DNA from 4 places in the Comamonas sp. Z1 genome. Region 3 is predicted to be linked to each of the others. Evidence: predicted binding sites of a transcription regulator. Region 3 holds the regulator's gene; each other region holds the start of a gene.
What was found. The regulator LexA, encoded in region 3, represses DNA repair genes until DNA is damaged. The targets are predictions, from matches to a motif close to ACTGTATNNNNATACAGT.
Positions count from the first base shown of each region.

Region 1 (3,627 bases), on a different contig from region 3:
GGCGCTGGCCCACCGCGTGATGGGCGATCAGTCGCGCCGCTCGCGCTTTGTGGTCGGGGCCGGCGTGTTTGCGGCCGCACTGTTTTATGGGGACGCCATCATCACGCCGGCGATTTCCGTGCTCTCTGCCGTGGAGGGTATGAGCATTGCCACGCCGGAGTTCGAGCATTTCATCGTACCTATCACGATAGGCATACTGATCGGACTGTTTTCCATTCAGATGAAGGGCACCAGTGTGGTGGGGAAGCTGTTCGGCCCGGTCACCATTGTCTGGTTCCTCTGCATTGCCTGGGCGGGCGTGGCCAGCATTGTGCAGACGCCCATGGTGCTGCAGGCCGTCAACCCGCTGCATGCGCTGCGCTTCGCCGTGCAACACACGGACAAGGCCTTCTTTCTGCTATCGGCAGTGTTTCTTGCGATGACAGGTGCCGAAGCTCTTTATGCCGATATGGGCCACTTCGGCAGCCGGGCCGTGCGTCTGGGCTGGTATGGACTGGTGTTTCCGGCTCTGATGCTCAATTACTTCGGCCAGGGCGCCTTGCTGTTGCGTGATGCATCGGCTGCCAGCAATCCTTTTTTTCTGTTGGCTTCGCCGTCCTGGCTGCTGATTTTTGTGGTGTTGGCCACGGCCGCCACGGTGATTGCCTCTCAGGCGACCATCTCGGGGGCCTATTCCATGACGCTGCAGGCCAGCCGCCTCGGGTATCTGCCGCGTGTGCGCGTGCTGCATACCTCCGATCAGGAGCAGGGCCAGATCTATATCCCCAGCGTGAACTGGCTGATGCTGCTGGCCGTGATCGCGCTGGTGCTGGCCTTCAAGTCCTCGGGAGCGCTGGCGGCGGCCTATGGCATTGCCGTGTCGGGCACCATGCTGATCACCACCATGCTGGTGGGCTTTGTGGTCTATCTGGGGCGCAGCCGAGCAAGAGCCATGACACTGGCGGCGCTGGCCTGTTTTGCGGTGCTGGAGATAGGCTTTTTTGCCTCCAACCTGACCAAGCTGGAGCAGGGCGGCTGGCTGCCGCTGACTCTGGGCGCCATCATCTTCATCGCGCTGACCACATGGCGCGACGGTACCCAGCTGGTGGCCGAACATCGCCGTCGCCTTGATATTCCCATGAGCGATCTGATGAGCTCGCCCATGAGCGGCGTGCCGGTGGTGTCCGGCACGGCCATCTATCTGACCTCCGACCCCAAGCTTGTGCCGAATGCGCTGTTCCACAATCTCAAGCATTTCAAGGTCATGCATGAGCAGACGGTGTTTCTCCACGTGATCAACGAGAACACGCCCTATGTGCATGATGGCGAGCGCCTGCAGCTGAAGCCTATGTGCAATGGGGTCTGGGCACTGGACATGCATTTCGGCTTTCGCGAGCAGCCTGATATTCCGGCGGCGCTCCAGCGGATTGCGCCGGACGTCGATGGCGAGATACCGAACCTCGACCCGATGACGACCAGCTTCTTTGTGGCCAGGGTGCAGGTGGTGGACGGGCCAGGCGGTCTCTCGGCCTGGCGCTGCGCGCTGTTTGGCTGGATGTCTCGCCAGTCGGCCAGTGCGGCGACTTATTACAAGTTGCCAGCCAACCAGGTGGTGGAGCTGGGCACGCAGGTTGTGCTTTGACGGCTAGGTATGGCTAGCCAGACAGGCGCTGGCTGCTATCTTTTTAGAACGTTACTCGTCCAAAGCGTCCAGAGCGCGAGCCGAGTAGACCATGGCGGCACCCGCATTCAAGGCCACGGCCACACCCAGGGCTTCGGCGATTTCTTCCCGGCTGGCACCAGCTGCCTTGGCAGCCTTGGTATGCACGGCAATGCAGCCGTCGCAACGCGTGGTCACGCCCACGGCAATGGCAATCAGCTCGCGCGTCTTGGCATCGAGATGGCCGGTCTTCCTGCCTGCACCGGACAAGGCCTTGTAGCCCTCCATGGTGCCTGGGCTCAACTCGGAAAACTCTCCCAGCCTGCCCGCCAATTCCTTGCGGTATTCGTTCCAGTCCAGCATTGCCTGCTCCTTGTTGAATGAAGCATTGATTGTGTGCCACTGTCACAGGGCATTCAAGTCGCAAGCGTTTCGTCCGACGATCGGCAGTACTGGGTTCGGAGGAGCCTGCAGGGATTTGTGGGCTGTATGAAAATACAGGTTCGTTGTCGGCATCCAGCCGTCTTTTCGCCGAGCATTTTGTGAGCGTCACCGTGACCGCATCCCAGGCCGCCATTCTTGCGCCGCACCGCTTCTACTATCTGCACAACTTCCAGCAGGCGCTGGATTGGCTGGCGCAGCGCTATGGAGATCTGCTCAGCGAGCAGGAGGCTGATTTCATCGCTGGCTTTGCGCGCTTGCCGCAGAACTCCAGGGCGCTGCTGGTACGAATGCTGATGCGGCGCGGGCCCTGGTTTCGAGCCAGCAAGCTGGCCTATGAGGAGATTCCGGTGACGGTCGATGCTGCAGCGCCCTTGCTGGAGCGTGGCTGGCTCAGTACCACCGAGCCCATGGAGGCGGTCGAACTATTCGGCTTGCACACCAAACCCGAGCTGCTGCAGATCTTGACTGGCTTTGAGTTGTGCTCCTCCATGCGCAAGGCCGAGATGCTGCAACTGCTGGCTGAGAGGCAACCCGAGCCTCTGCCGTATGCCGTCTGGCATCCCGAGGCCGTGGAACCTGTCTGGCGCGTCATGGTGGGTGAGCTGGGAGAGCGTCTGAGGCTGATGTTCTTCGGCAATCTCTACCAGGACTGGTCGGAGTTCGTGCTGGCCGACCTCGGTATTTTTCGCTATGAGCCGGTGACGCTGGATGCTGACTCGCGCGCATTTCAACGCCGCGAAGATCTGGACTTCTATCTGGAGATATCGGCCCGGCGTCGGGATCTCGACGAAGGCGTGGAGCCGGCACAATTGCTGCCTGCGCTTATTGAAAATCATAGCGAGAACCCATGGCTGGACATGCGCCGGGCCAAGGTTCTGCTGAAGCTTGGCCAGATGTGCGAGAGGCTGCAGGACTGGCCGCTGGCGGCTCAGGCCTACACGGCCAGCCGCTATGCGGGTGCACGCCACCGTCATATTCGCGTGCTGGAGCGCATGCAATGCTTTGATCAGGCGCTGGCTCTTGCCAGCCAGGCGCAAGCCGCGCCTGAAAGTGAGGAGGAGCGCCAGCGTGTGGCGCGCATGCTGCCGCGTCTGAGCCGCAGCCTGGGACTGGGGGCCGTGGGGCGCCAGCCAGCTCTGGCCCCGGCCGTGGCAGCCCTGCGCAGCGATGTGCTGCTGGACCGACCCGCCCAGCCCATGGCGGTGGAGTACGCGCTGCAAGCCCATTGGCATAGCGCCGATGCGCCTGTGTTCTATGTGGAGAACGCGTTGGTCAACTCGCTATTCGGTCTGCTGTGCTGGCCCGCCATCTTTGCGCCGCTGCCGGGGGCGTTTTTTCATCCCTTCCAGAGTGGGCCGGCCGATCTGGGAGCACCGGATTTTGTGCTGCGCCGCCAGCCGCTGTTTGATGCCTGTCTGGCCGAGCTGGAGGACGGTTGCTACCGGGCCACGATTCGCCAGCGTTTTGCCGACAAGCAAGGGGTTCAGTCACCATTTGTGTTCTGGGGCTCATTGACGCAAGAGCTGCTGGAGCTGGCGCTCGAT
Region 1 is NZ_VOQT01000001.1:105,152-108,778, reverse strand. Features, by position in the region: gene FSY45_RS00510 (potassium transporter Kup) at 1-1,621, shown strand, start outside; gene FSY45_RS00505 (carboxymuconolactone decarboxylase family protein) at 1,673-2,002, opposite strand; gene FSY45_RS00500 (VRR-NUC domain-containing protein) at 2,215-3,627, shown strand, end outside.
Region 1: FSY45_RS00500 (VRR-NUC domain-containing protein) is a predicted target of LexA. The motif match lies at 2,124-2,141, and genes of this name have one in related genera.

Region 2 (3,627 bases), on a different contig from region 3:
TCTATTTCCTCTCATTCCCGCAGTGCCCTGATCGACTGTACCAAGGGGCTGGCTTGTGCTGCCATCGTCTGGCATCACCTGGCTTTCTACGGCCCCATGTCCGATGTGGCTCACCCTGTCATGCCCGACCTGCTGGACTGGCTCTATGAGTACGCCCGTATGGCCGTGCAGATCTTTCTGGTGATCGGCGGTTTTCTGGCTGCAGCCAGCCTGGCTCCCATGGGTCTGGCGCGGTTTGATTCACCCTGGTCCAAGATTGGCAAGCGCTTTGTGCGTCTGGTCGTGCCTTATGCCGTGGCACTGGTGGTGACGATTGTGGTGTCTGCGGCGATTCGTCCCTGGTTCGATCACGAGTCCGTGTCTGCCGACCCCGATCTATGGCAGCTCATGGCCCATGCCTTGCTGCTGCAGGGCATTGTGGGCGAGGAGTCACTGTCGGCTGGCGTCTGGTATGTGTCCATAGACTTTCAGCTGTTCGCCGCGACCGTGCTGCTGCTGGCCGGAGTGCGCTGGCTGCAGCAATGGGCGCTGAAACGCTGGGGCGATACGGCCATGAAGCGCTGGTGGCCCTGGGCTGTGACTGGCATGCAGGGGTTGGTGCTCGTGGGGACGGCAGCTTCGCTGCTGAGCTTCAATCTCGATGCAGACCTGGATGTCTGGGCGATTTATTTCATGGGTGCCTATGGCATCGGCATGATGGCCTTCTGGGCAGTGGCGGCAGACAAGCGCCTGACGGCCTGGAGCTGGGGCATGCTGATTGCTGCTCTGATCATCGGCGCACTGGTCTATGAGTGGCGCGACCGGATATTTCTCGCCGGCGTGACCGCGATGCTGCTGATCGTTTGCATGCGTACCGAGGTCATTGCCCGCTGGCAGGGTTTTGCGCCGCTGCGTCGCCTGGGAGAGATTTCCTACTCGGTATTTCTGATTCACTTTTCCATCTGCCTGCTGGTCAACGCAGTGGTCAACCATTTCTGGCACGGTTCGGTCACCGCCGCCGTGGTGGGCATCCCGTTTGCCTTTGTGCTTTCACTGACTGCCGGCTACGCGCTGTATCAATTGGTGGAGCGCCATGTTTCGTCATGGAGTCAGGCCCTGCGCTGGCAGGCAGGCCTGATCGGCGCGGGTCTGCTGACCACCATGCTGGCCGGCTTGCGCTGAGTCTGATCCAGGCAACAAAAAAGCAGCTCCGGTGAGCTGCTTTTTTGTTGGGTGAGCCGGTTCAGCGATGGAGCTCGCCCGCGCTTTCGGGCTGGAACTCGATGGCATCCACACGCACGGTTACCTGGCCGGTAGGGCTGGGCATCTTGAACTCATCGCCCACTGACAGGCCCAGCAGGGCGATGCCTACCGGCGCAAAGATGGAGACCTTGTCGGCGCTGCCATCCATATCCTTGGGGTAGACCAGTGTCAGCGTATTGGTCTTGGCGATCTCGAGAATGGTGAAGCGCACGGTGGAGTTCATCGTCACCACGTTGGCGGGTATTTCTGCGGGGTCGAGTACATCCGCGCGGTCCAGCTCCGCCTCCAGTGCATCACGGCCGGGGAACTGGCTGTTGTTCTTTTCCAGCAGCGATTCAATGCGATCCAGGTCCAAGGAGGACAGAGTGATATTGGGCTTGCGCTCCATGTAGTAACTCCCTTGCGAGATGGTGTGGTTGGCGCTTTGGCGTTGCGCAAACGGACAAAAGCCCGGGCAACGGTGTTGTCCGGGCCAAGGCATTCAGTGAAAGGCACCAACTTGGTGCATTGAAGGGATTGTCGGCGCTGAATCGCAAACTGCCAAGCCATCTCGCACTCACTGAGTGCGGATTGACTTTGAACTTGCTCTAGTTAATGGAGCGTGCTAAGCCTGTAGAGCACTGGGCGCAGTCATTTTTCATCCAAATCTGACTCAATCAACCCTCACCGTATTGACCGGGATGCAGCCATGGTCAGTGCCCATTTCTTGCAATGAATAGCTGTATTTATGTACAGTTGTTTTATGAAGAAACTTTCCTCATCCTCTGGACTGGAATCCATTCGGACCGATGTGCCGGTGCGGCTCATCAAGGGGCGAGGGGCTACCAGCCAGATCACGCACCGGTTTGCACGGGAGCTGCGCCAGGGTTTCGATGATGGCTGGGGCAAGTCCGAACAGGATGAAGGAAGCGAAGAGGGTGAGGAGGTCAAGACCTGGTGCACCCATCTGGAGTGGGAGCGGGCTAAATCAGCCCTGAGCCGCCACGAATCGCCGGATCTGCCTTTTCATCTGGGGCTCAATCCCTATAGAGGATGCGAGCACGGATGCATCTATTGCTATGCCCGGCCCACGCATGGCTATCTGGGCTATTCGCCGGGTCTGGATTTCGAAACCCGGCTGATTGCCAAGCAGAACCTGCCCGAGGTGCTGCGCGCCGAGTTATCCCGGTCCAGCCATGTGGCGGCCCCCATCATGCTCGGCTCGGTCACGGACTGCTACCAGCCTGTGGAGCGCGAAGTCGGGTTGACGCGCCGCGTGATAGAGGTCCTGGCGCAGGCCAGGCATCCGTTTTCCATCGTCACCAAGGGCAGCGGCATCGAACGCGACCTTGATTTGCTGGTGCCGCTGGCACAGCAGCATCTGGTGGCCGTTTATGTGACGCTGACCACCTTGCAGCCCGAGCTGGCCCGGCAGCTGGAACCACGCGCCGCCGCACCGCATCGGCGGCTGCGCATGATTCGGACCCTGAGCGAGGCGGGCATACCCGTAGGCGTCAGCCTGGCGCCGCAGATTCCGTTCCTGAACGACGATATGGAGCAGGTGCTGGCCGCAGCCAGCGAGGCCGGTGCAAGACAGGCTTTTTATGCAGTGCTGCGTCTGCCGTGGGAAGTGGCTCCGCTGTTCAATGAATGGCTGACGCTGCACTATCCCGAGCGCGCCCAACGCGTGATGGAGCGGGTGCGGGATCTGCATGGGATCAGCGAAGCGGGCAGAGCCGACGGCAAGGTCTACAACAGCAGGTTTGGCCAGCGCATGAAGGGAGCGGGCGCCTGGGCCGATATGCTGGCGCAACGCTTTGCACTGGCCTGCCGCAAGCTTGGGCTGAACCGTGAGCGCGTGCAACTGGACTGCGATCAGTACCATCATTCCTTTCTGTCGCCGCAGCAAAGTCTTTTCTGATGTTTCGTCTCAGTCCGTTGCGTGCCGACTCGGAACGGGTCGACGCAGCGAGCTGCAGCTACCCGGTTGCAAGAAGCCGGAATCTGGCGTGACTCCGGCCTTTTGGGCGCCTGAACTGTTTACTGAGCTTGGTAATCAATGGACTTGAGCAAGGCCTGCTGGCGCTGATAGGCCTTCTGCAGTTCGTTCATCAGCGCTTCCGGGGTCGCGTCGGTGCCCGACTCCATGCCCATGTCCCTGAGCCTGGCCTCGACCTGGGGCTGCTTGAAATACTGCAGCGCGATCTCTCTGACCCTGGCCTGCACATCGGCAGGGATATCCGGGCGCGACCAGACGCCGAACCAGCTTACTTCGGACAGTTGCGGGTAGCCCAGTTCCTTGAAAGTGGGCACATCGGGCAGTTGGACCATGCGCGTAGGGTAGTTCACGGCCAGCGGCTTGACCTTGCCGGCCTTGATCAGCGGCAGGGCGGTGGTGAGCCCGTC
Region 2 is NZ_VOQT01000033.1:18,760-22,386, forward strand. Features, by position in the region: gene FSY45_RS26495 (acyltransferase) at 1-1,161, shown strand, start outside; gene rnk (nucleoside diphosphate kinase regulator) at 1,223-1,630, opposite strand; gene FSY45_RS26505 (PA0069 family radical SAM protein) at 1,985-3,142, shown strand; gene FSY45_RS26510 (tripartite tricarboxylate transporter substrate binding protein) at 3,262-3,627, opposite strand, start outside.
Region 2: FSY45_RS26505 (PA0069 family radical SAM protein) is a predicted target of LexA. The motif match lies at 1,961-1,978, and genes of this name have one in related genera.

Region 3 (3,627 bases):
AATCACCGAACGCGCTCTGGCCGCTCTGGCTTCCTGATCGCCCTGATCACTCGCTCATGGAGCCTTGCCGACTTTCGCGGCCAGGCATCTCTGGGCAAAAAAGGCCGGAGTCTTCACCGGCCTTTTTTGTTTTTGAAGCTCGCGCTCCCGGCCTTCCGGCCGACATCAGTCCGGTGCGGAAAAGCTGTACCAGGGATGGCGCTGGAGCCATCAATATTCATAGCTTCCCGCGGCTACATTCATTGGATTTCAGAGCAAAACACCATAAATACTCTTTATCAATGAGGGCTAGCAGCTCTCATAACAAGAGCATCAATCCAATGCGTGAGGCCAGCCCATCAGCTCCAGCATCAGGCTGATTCTGGCCTTGGCCGCCGGCAGGCTGCTCACACGGCCATCCCCCGCTCCCTCGGCCTGCACCACCTGCCCCTCCTCGCACCGGGTCGTGATGCGCAAAGCCATGCCCTGCGCCTGCGCCCAGTCCAGGGCTGACCCCAATGCCTGATGGAGTGTGCCATTGCCCGTGCCCACCACCACCACGGCACGCACGCCTGCCGCATACCAGGCCTGCATCACCGCCAGAGCTACGGCACTGTTGCAGCCCGCATGACTGTGCAGCAGCTCCACCAGGGGCCAGTGATCTGCGGGCGGTAAAGCGATTGCAGTGGAGCTGGCCGCAACGACCGGCAGCCCGCCTGTTGCCCAGCGCAGCCGCCCCTCTTCCACCCAGCCCTGCGGGCCGGCACCACTGCCATCGAAGGCATCCACACGATAAGGATGCACCTTGCGCACCTGGCGTGCACTGAACACCCGGCCCGCCACCACGGCAAGCACACCGCGGCCAGCAGCCTGCATGTCGGCCGCACAGGCCACGGCATCGCGCAGATTGCCGGGGCCGTCAGCCGAAATGGCTGTGGCCGGGCGCATGGCGCAGGTCAGCACCACGGGCTTTGCCGGGTGCAGAACACATTGCAGAAACCAGGCGGTTTCCTCCAGCGTGTCGGTGCCATGGGTGATCACGATGCCGCTCACGTCATCACGAGCGAGCAGCTCGGCACATCGCAGCGCGAGTGCATGCCAGGTCGCGTGATCCATATCCTTGCTGTCCAGCTGCGCCAGCTGCTCCACCTGCAGCGATGCAGAAGCAACGCGCTCCAGGTCCGGCACGGCCTGCAGCAGCTGAGCCACGCCCAGTTGGGCCGCACGGTAGCCCACACTGGTGCCCGCCTGCTCGGCGACACCGGCAATCGTGCCGCCCGTGCCCAGGATGACGATATTTTTGTCAGGTTCCACTTGCAGTCCTCTTCAAACTGATTAAAAATACAGGTACTGGATGAACACACAGTATTCATCATCGATCGATCAAGGAATGCCCATGGACCACCCCAAGCTCACTCCCCGCCAGCAGCAGATTCTGGACCTCATCCAGTCCAGCATCGCTCGCACGGGTGCGCCCCCTACCCGGGCCGAGATTGCCAGCACCTTTGGCTTCAAGTCGGCCAATGCTGCAGAAGAGCATTTGCAGGCACTGGCCCGCAAGGGCGTCATAGATCTGGTCAGCGGCACATCGCGCGGCATTCGCCTGCGCGCCGATACCGTGCGCACCATCAATGCGGCACGCGGTGCCAGCTTTGCGCTGCCGCTCACGGCACTAGCTCCGCTGGTGCTTCCACTGGTCGGCCGCGTCGCTGCCGGCTCGCCTATTCTGGCCCAGGAACATATCGATCAGAGCTATTCGGTCGAGCCCAGCCTGTTTGCCGCCAAGCCCGATTACCTGCTCAAGGTCCGCGGAATGTCCATGCGTGACGCGGGCATCATGGACGGCGACCTGTTGGCGGTACAGGCTACGCATGAAGCGCGCAACGGCCAGATTGTGGTGGCCCGCCTCGGTGACGACGTGACCGTCAAACGCTTCAAGCGCACGCCTCAGGGCATCGAGCTGCTGCCCGAGAACCCCGACTACAAGATCATTCACGTCGATCCTGAAGAGCCATTCGCCATCGAAGGCCTGGCCGTAGGCCTTATCCGCAACAGCATGTTCATGTAACGGGCAGACGGCGTCCCTCCGCCTATGCAGCGGAGGCACCGGGCCTCTTTCCCTCTCAAGCCCAGGTGGTAGGCGCGAAGCCGTTGAGCTTCGCCCTGGGCGGAGCTTTGCCTGAAGAACGCAATCCTGCCCTTATCCATGCCGCAAGGTCATCAAGAGGAGTTGCCAAATGGGATTCGCCACATCACTGCAGGCTTTGACACGCCTGACCCTTAAAGGGCAGCCTGCCACGCTGTCGCTCAACCCGAACTTCTGCTCTGATGATGCAAGCGAAGCCGCTGCAGAACCTGTATCCTTCACTACCAATCGCCCAAAGGCGAAGCAGATCAGCATTCCTGTCATGCGCGCCAACCGCGGCCGCAGTCGTCTAGGCAGCAATACGCTTTGTCCTCAGGCCTTTGCAGCGACACCAGAGCTGCAATCGCCAATAACCGACGAGTCTAGGCAAGCAGCTTCTCCACGACTTCTCAAGATCGTGCAGCGTGAGCCGCGCAGTCAGCCCGAATGCCTGCTGATCTGCGGACGCATGGCCGATGTCTGTGCCGCGCTGGAGCGTATGGCACTCCATGAGCAAGCAGCCCCGCAAGTCTGAAAGCTCAGTGAGGTTTGACTGCCTGCACTCGTGCAGCTCCGAGCCCGACCCGCGATAGGCCTGCAGGCGATGCAACAAAGCTTCCATTGCATCCAACAGGAAGCCACCTCAACGCTCTTGGCCCATCGGCCGGCAGATATGGCGCCAGACAACTCTGCCAGCAGTGCATAGGCAAAAACTCGATGTCGCCAGAGCAGGCCCTCCGTATTGGCGCCGAACGATCTGGATCGCTATGTAAATTATTTGCTGATGTTCTGCCTGTGCCTGTCCGCCGGAACGCATTTCGCACAAGCCTCGCAGCCTTCTAAACTCCTTGTCAGGCGCGAATATGCGTCAGAACGGATACCCGGATCAGGGTATTGCAGCACCTCTTCGACAGTGGAAACATTCATATACACATGTCAATGAGGGCGTCTTATGAGTGCCTACCGCAAGCTCTTGCAGCACATACAGGCCAAAGACGCCAATGGAGACCTGCGCCTGATTCTGGTCTATCAGAGTTTTGATGAGGTCGACATGCCGCATGGCGTCTCCATACGACCGTCTGCCATTTACTTTGAAACTGCCGATCATCAGGAGGTCAACTGGCTCAATCCACAGCAGTTCGAGATAGAGGCCACTGGCGAAATCCTCAATCGCGTTCCCCCTTCGCCCGAGGAATGAGACAACTCGACGCGATCGACCCCGTTACAGAGTCTTACCTCCTGTCTACAACTCTGCTGCATTCAAGAACTAGGCATTGCGCAGCTCGAAATATTGGAATAAATTGATTTTCAGGCACATCTTCCGGCATCAGGAGGCTGAACATGTTCAAGCACCTGCTCATTCCCACCGATGGCACCAAACTGTCAGAGGCTGCCGTGCGTGCTGGCGTTCTGCTTGCGCGTGAACAAGGCGCCAAGGTGACCGGCCTTTATGTCATGCCCGATTACCGCGCCATCATCTACGGCGCAGACGCACTGCTGACTTACAACAGCACAGAGTTCGA
Region 3 is NZ_VOQT01000003.1:227,680-231,306, forward strand. Features, by position in the region: gene adk (adenylate kinase) at 1-37, shown strand, start outside; gene FSY45_RS07725 (asparaginase) at 313-1,293, opposite strand; gene lexA (transcriptional repressor LexA) at 1,376-2,047, shown strand; gene FSY45_RS07735 (hypothetical protein) at 2,217-2,639, shown strand; gene FSY45_RS07740 (hypothetical protein) at 3,057-3,302, shown strand; gene FSY45_RS07745 (universal stress protein) at 3,446-3,627, shown strand, end outside.

Region 4 (3,627 bases), on a different contig from region 3:
AGGGCGGCCAGCGGCAGGATGACGAACTGCGGCAGCATCACGCCCTTGATGATTTCCGTGGCCAGCACGCTGCGCTTTTCGCGTGTTTCCGCGACCTGCACCAGAGCGTTGGGCTCGCCGGGCAGCGGCATGCGCACCCAGATATAGGCCACGCGCAGGTCAATGCCCTTGTATTCCTCATCGCGCAGCAGCACCGAGCCGGTGGGCGTGTCCTCGTCGACGGAGGGCGGGCGCGGCAGGTCGCGCTCGCCGGCCAGATATTCGCCCCTGGTGCCGCTGACCTGGAAGAACACCGTGTCCGATTCATCGGCGCGCAGGATCTCGCTGGCCGACTGAGGCAGATTGAACTGCACCTTGCCGCGCTGCACGATGACCAGCTGAGCCAGGGCCTGGGCGTTGTACTCCAGCGCGCGATCGAAGGGCTTGTTGGCCAGGCCCTGGGCCACCAGCCAGGTCAGCGCCAGGCTCACGGGCCAGAGCAGCAGCAGCGGCGTGAGCATCCAGTCGAGGATCTCGCCGAAGAGGGATCGCTGCTCACGCTGAAAAATTTTCATGCTTGTAAAACTGGCGTATTCCAACTCAGGGATGACCAGCAAGGGCCGCCCCGCAGCAAAGGCCATCGTCCCCCTCGGGGGGAAGCGGCGGGGGCCGCTTAGGCAAAGCCGCTCAGGGGGGTGCTATCTTTTCCAGGCAGTAACCGAGGCCGCGCACGGTGGCGATGCGGATCGGGCCTTTCTCGATTTTCTTGCGCAGGCGGTGGATATAGACCTCGATGGCATTGTTGCTCACCTCCTCGCCCCATTCGCACAGGCGCTCCACCAACTGGTCCTTGCTGACCAGGCGGCCTGCGCGCTGCAGCAGCACCTCCAGCAGGCCCAGCTCGCGCGCCGACAGCTCCACCATCTTGCCGTCTATGGTAGCGACGCGGCCGGTCTGGTCATAGACCAGCGGGCCATGCTTGATGGTGGAACTGGCGCCGCCCATGCCGCGACGCGTGAGGGCGCGCACGCGCGCTTCCAGCTCGGACAGCGCAAACGGCTTGGCCATGTAGTCGTCGGCACCATAGTCCAGGCCCTGTACGCGCTCTTCGATCGAATCGGCGGCCGTGAGAATCAGCACCGGCAGCGCATCGCCACGCCCGCGCAGGCGCTTGAGCACTTCCAGGCCGTGCACCTTTGGCAGGCCCAGATCGAGAATCAGCAAATCGAATTCGCTGCTGGTCAGCAAGGCGGTATCGGCCTCGCTGCCATTGGCCACATGGCTGACGACGGCGCCCGAGCTGCGCAGCGTGCGCAGCAGGCCATCCGCCAGCACCTGGTCGTCTTCGGCAATCAGTATGCGCATGTGTGTCTCCTGCTTGTTATGTGTGCCTGTTTGCACTTTTGCTGCCATTGTAGGGATGGCTCATGGCCGTTCGGGGCAATTCTCGACAGCCGCTCATAGGCGTCAAGAAGGCGTCAATACAGAATCTCAGTAGCCTTCGGCATAGGCTTCCAGGCCCAGCGCGACCACGGTAGCCACATCCGCGCCCACGGCCTCGCGAAATTCGGCCTCGGCCTGGCTTACGGCGTCGTGAAAAGCCTGCAGCCAGGCCAGACCCGTATCGGTGAAGCGCACGCGCCTGGCGCGCGCATCATGCGGGTCGGCCTCGCGCGTGACCAGGCCCCAGGCTTCGCACTGCGCCACCAGATCGGCCATGGCCTGCTTGGTCATGCCGGCCTTGTCGGCCAGATCGGTGAGCCGGTCGCCAGCCAGCGACAGATGGCGCGTGATGTGGATATGGGCTGCCCCCACCTTGTCGCGCGCCGCCAGATTGGATAGCGTCAGCGGCACCTCCACTGCACGCGCCATGAGCTGCAGCACGCGCGCATCGAAGCGGCGCATGGCATGGCCCAGCAAACGACCCAGATGGGTCTGGCGCCAGGCATCGGCGGGCGGGGTGACGGGGGCGATTTCTGACATGGGTAAATAGTAAGGCAAACTGACTAAATATTTAAATAAATCTGCAGAATTAGCCTCTAAACTACTGTTCAAGCATCCAGCCTGAATGCAAAAACAGGACTGGCCACAGACAGTCATTCACCTACTTCGGAGCCTGATATGAACGCCATCGCCAAGACCAACGACGCCAACAGCGAAAAAGCCAAAGCCCTGGCTGCAGCCCTGGCCCAGATCGAAAAGCAGTTCGGCAAGGGCACCATCATGAAGCTCGGTGAAGGTGAGGCCATCGAAGACATTCAGGTCGTTTCCACCGGCTCCCTGGGTCTGGACATCGCGCTGGGCGTAGGTGGTCTGCCCCGTGGCCGCGTGATCGAAATCTACGGTCCCGAATCCTCGGGCAAGACCACGCTGACGCTGCAGGTCATTGCCGAGATGCAAAAGCAGGGCGGCACCTGCGCCTTTATCGACGCCGAACATGCGCTGGACACCAGCTATGCCCAGAAGCTGGGCGTGAACCTCAGCGACGTGCTGATCAGCCAGCCCGACACCGGTGAGCAGGCTCTGGAAATCTGCGACAGCCTGGTGCGCTCGGGTGCCGTGGACCTGATCGTCATCGACTCGGTGGCCGCATTGACGCCCAAGGCCGAAATCGAAGGCGAGATGGGCGACGCCCTGCCCGGCCTGCAGGCCCGTCTGATGAGCCAGGCCCTGCGCAAGCTGACGGCCACCATCAAGAAGACCAACTGCATGGTCATCTTCATCAACCAGATCCGCATGAAGATCGGCGTGATGTTCGGCTCGCCCGAGACCACCACCGGCGGCAATGCGCTGAAGTTCTATGCCTCCGTGCGTCTGGATATCCGCCGCACCGGCACCATCAAGAAGGGCGACGAGGCCATCGGCAACGAAACCAAGGTCAAGGTCGTGAAGAACAAGGTCTCGCCCCCCTTCAAGACGGCAGAGTTCGACATCCTGTTTGGCGAAGGCATCAGCCGCGAAGGCGAGATTCTGGACATGGGCGTGAACGCCAAGATTCTGGAAAAGAGCGGTGCCTGGTATGCCTACAACGGCGAAAAAATCGGCCAGGGCCGCGACAACTCGCGTGAATTCCTGCGCGAGAACCCCGCGCTGGCCATTGAGATCGAAAACAAGGTGCGCGAGAGCCTGGGCATCAAGCTGCTGCCCGTGGACGGTGCTGCGGCTGCCGAGGCCAAGCCTGCCAAGGGCGGCAAGGGCAAGGTGGACAAGGACGGCGTGATTGAAGGTTGATTCAGTCACCCTGAGGCGCCATGCGCCTTTCGCGAAAGGGGACGACATCCTCGCTGCGGGTGCGGCCCCTGCTTGATGTCCCTGGCTTGGTGAGCGCCGGTGTTTGGGTGCGGGCCTCATGGCTCAAAAGGTTTGCCATCTTTGCGCAGGTTCGTCCTGCGCCTTTTTGTTTCTGGAGATGCGTCGTGAGCTTTGCCAAACTTTCACTCAAGGGCCGCGCCCTCAAGCTGCTGGCGCAGCGCGAGCATTCGCGGCTGGAGCTGCAGCGCAAGCTGGCCGCCCATGTGGAGGAGGGCGACGATCTAAATGCCGTGCTCGACGAGCTGGAGCAGCGGGGCTTCATCAGCGTGGAGCGCGTGGTCGAGTCTGTCCTGCGCAGCAAGGCCGGCCGTTATGGCGCAGCGCGTCTGGTGCATG
Region 4 is NZ_VOQT01000018.1:30,127-33,753, reverse strand. Features, by position in the region: gene FSY45_RS22755 (sensor histidine kinase) at 1-554, opposite strand, end outside; gene FSY45_RS22750 (response regulator transcription factor) at 667-1,344, opposite strand; gene FSY45_RS22745 (MarR family winged helix-turn-helix transcriptional regulator) at 1,471-1,962, opposite strand; gene recA (recombinase RecA) at 2,101-3,210, shown strand; gene recX (recombination regulator RecX) at 3,396-3,627, shown strand, end outside.
Region 4: recA (recombinase RecA) is a predicted target of LexA. The motif match lies at 2,026-2,043, and genes of this name have one in related genera.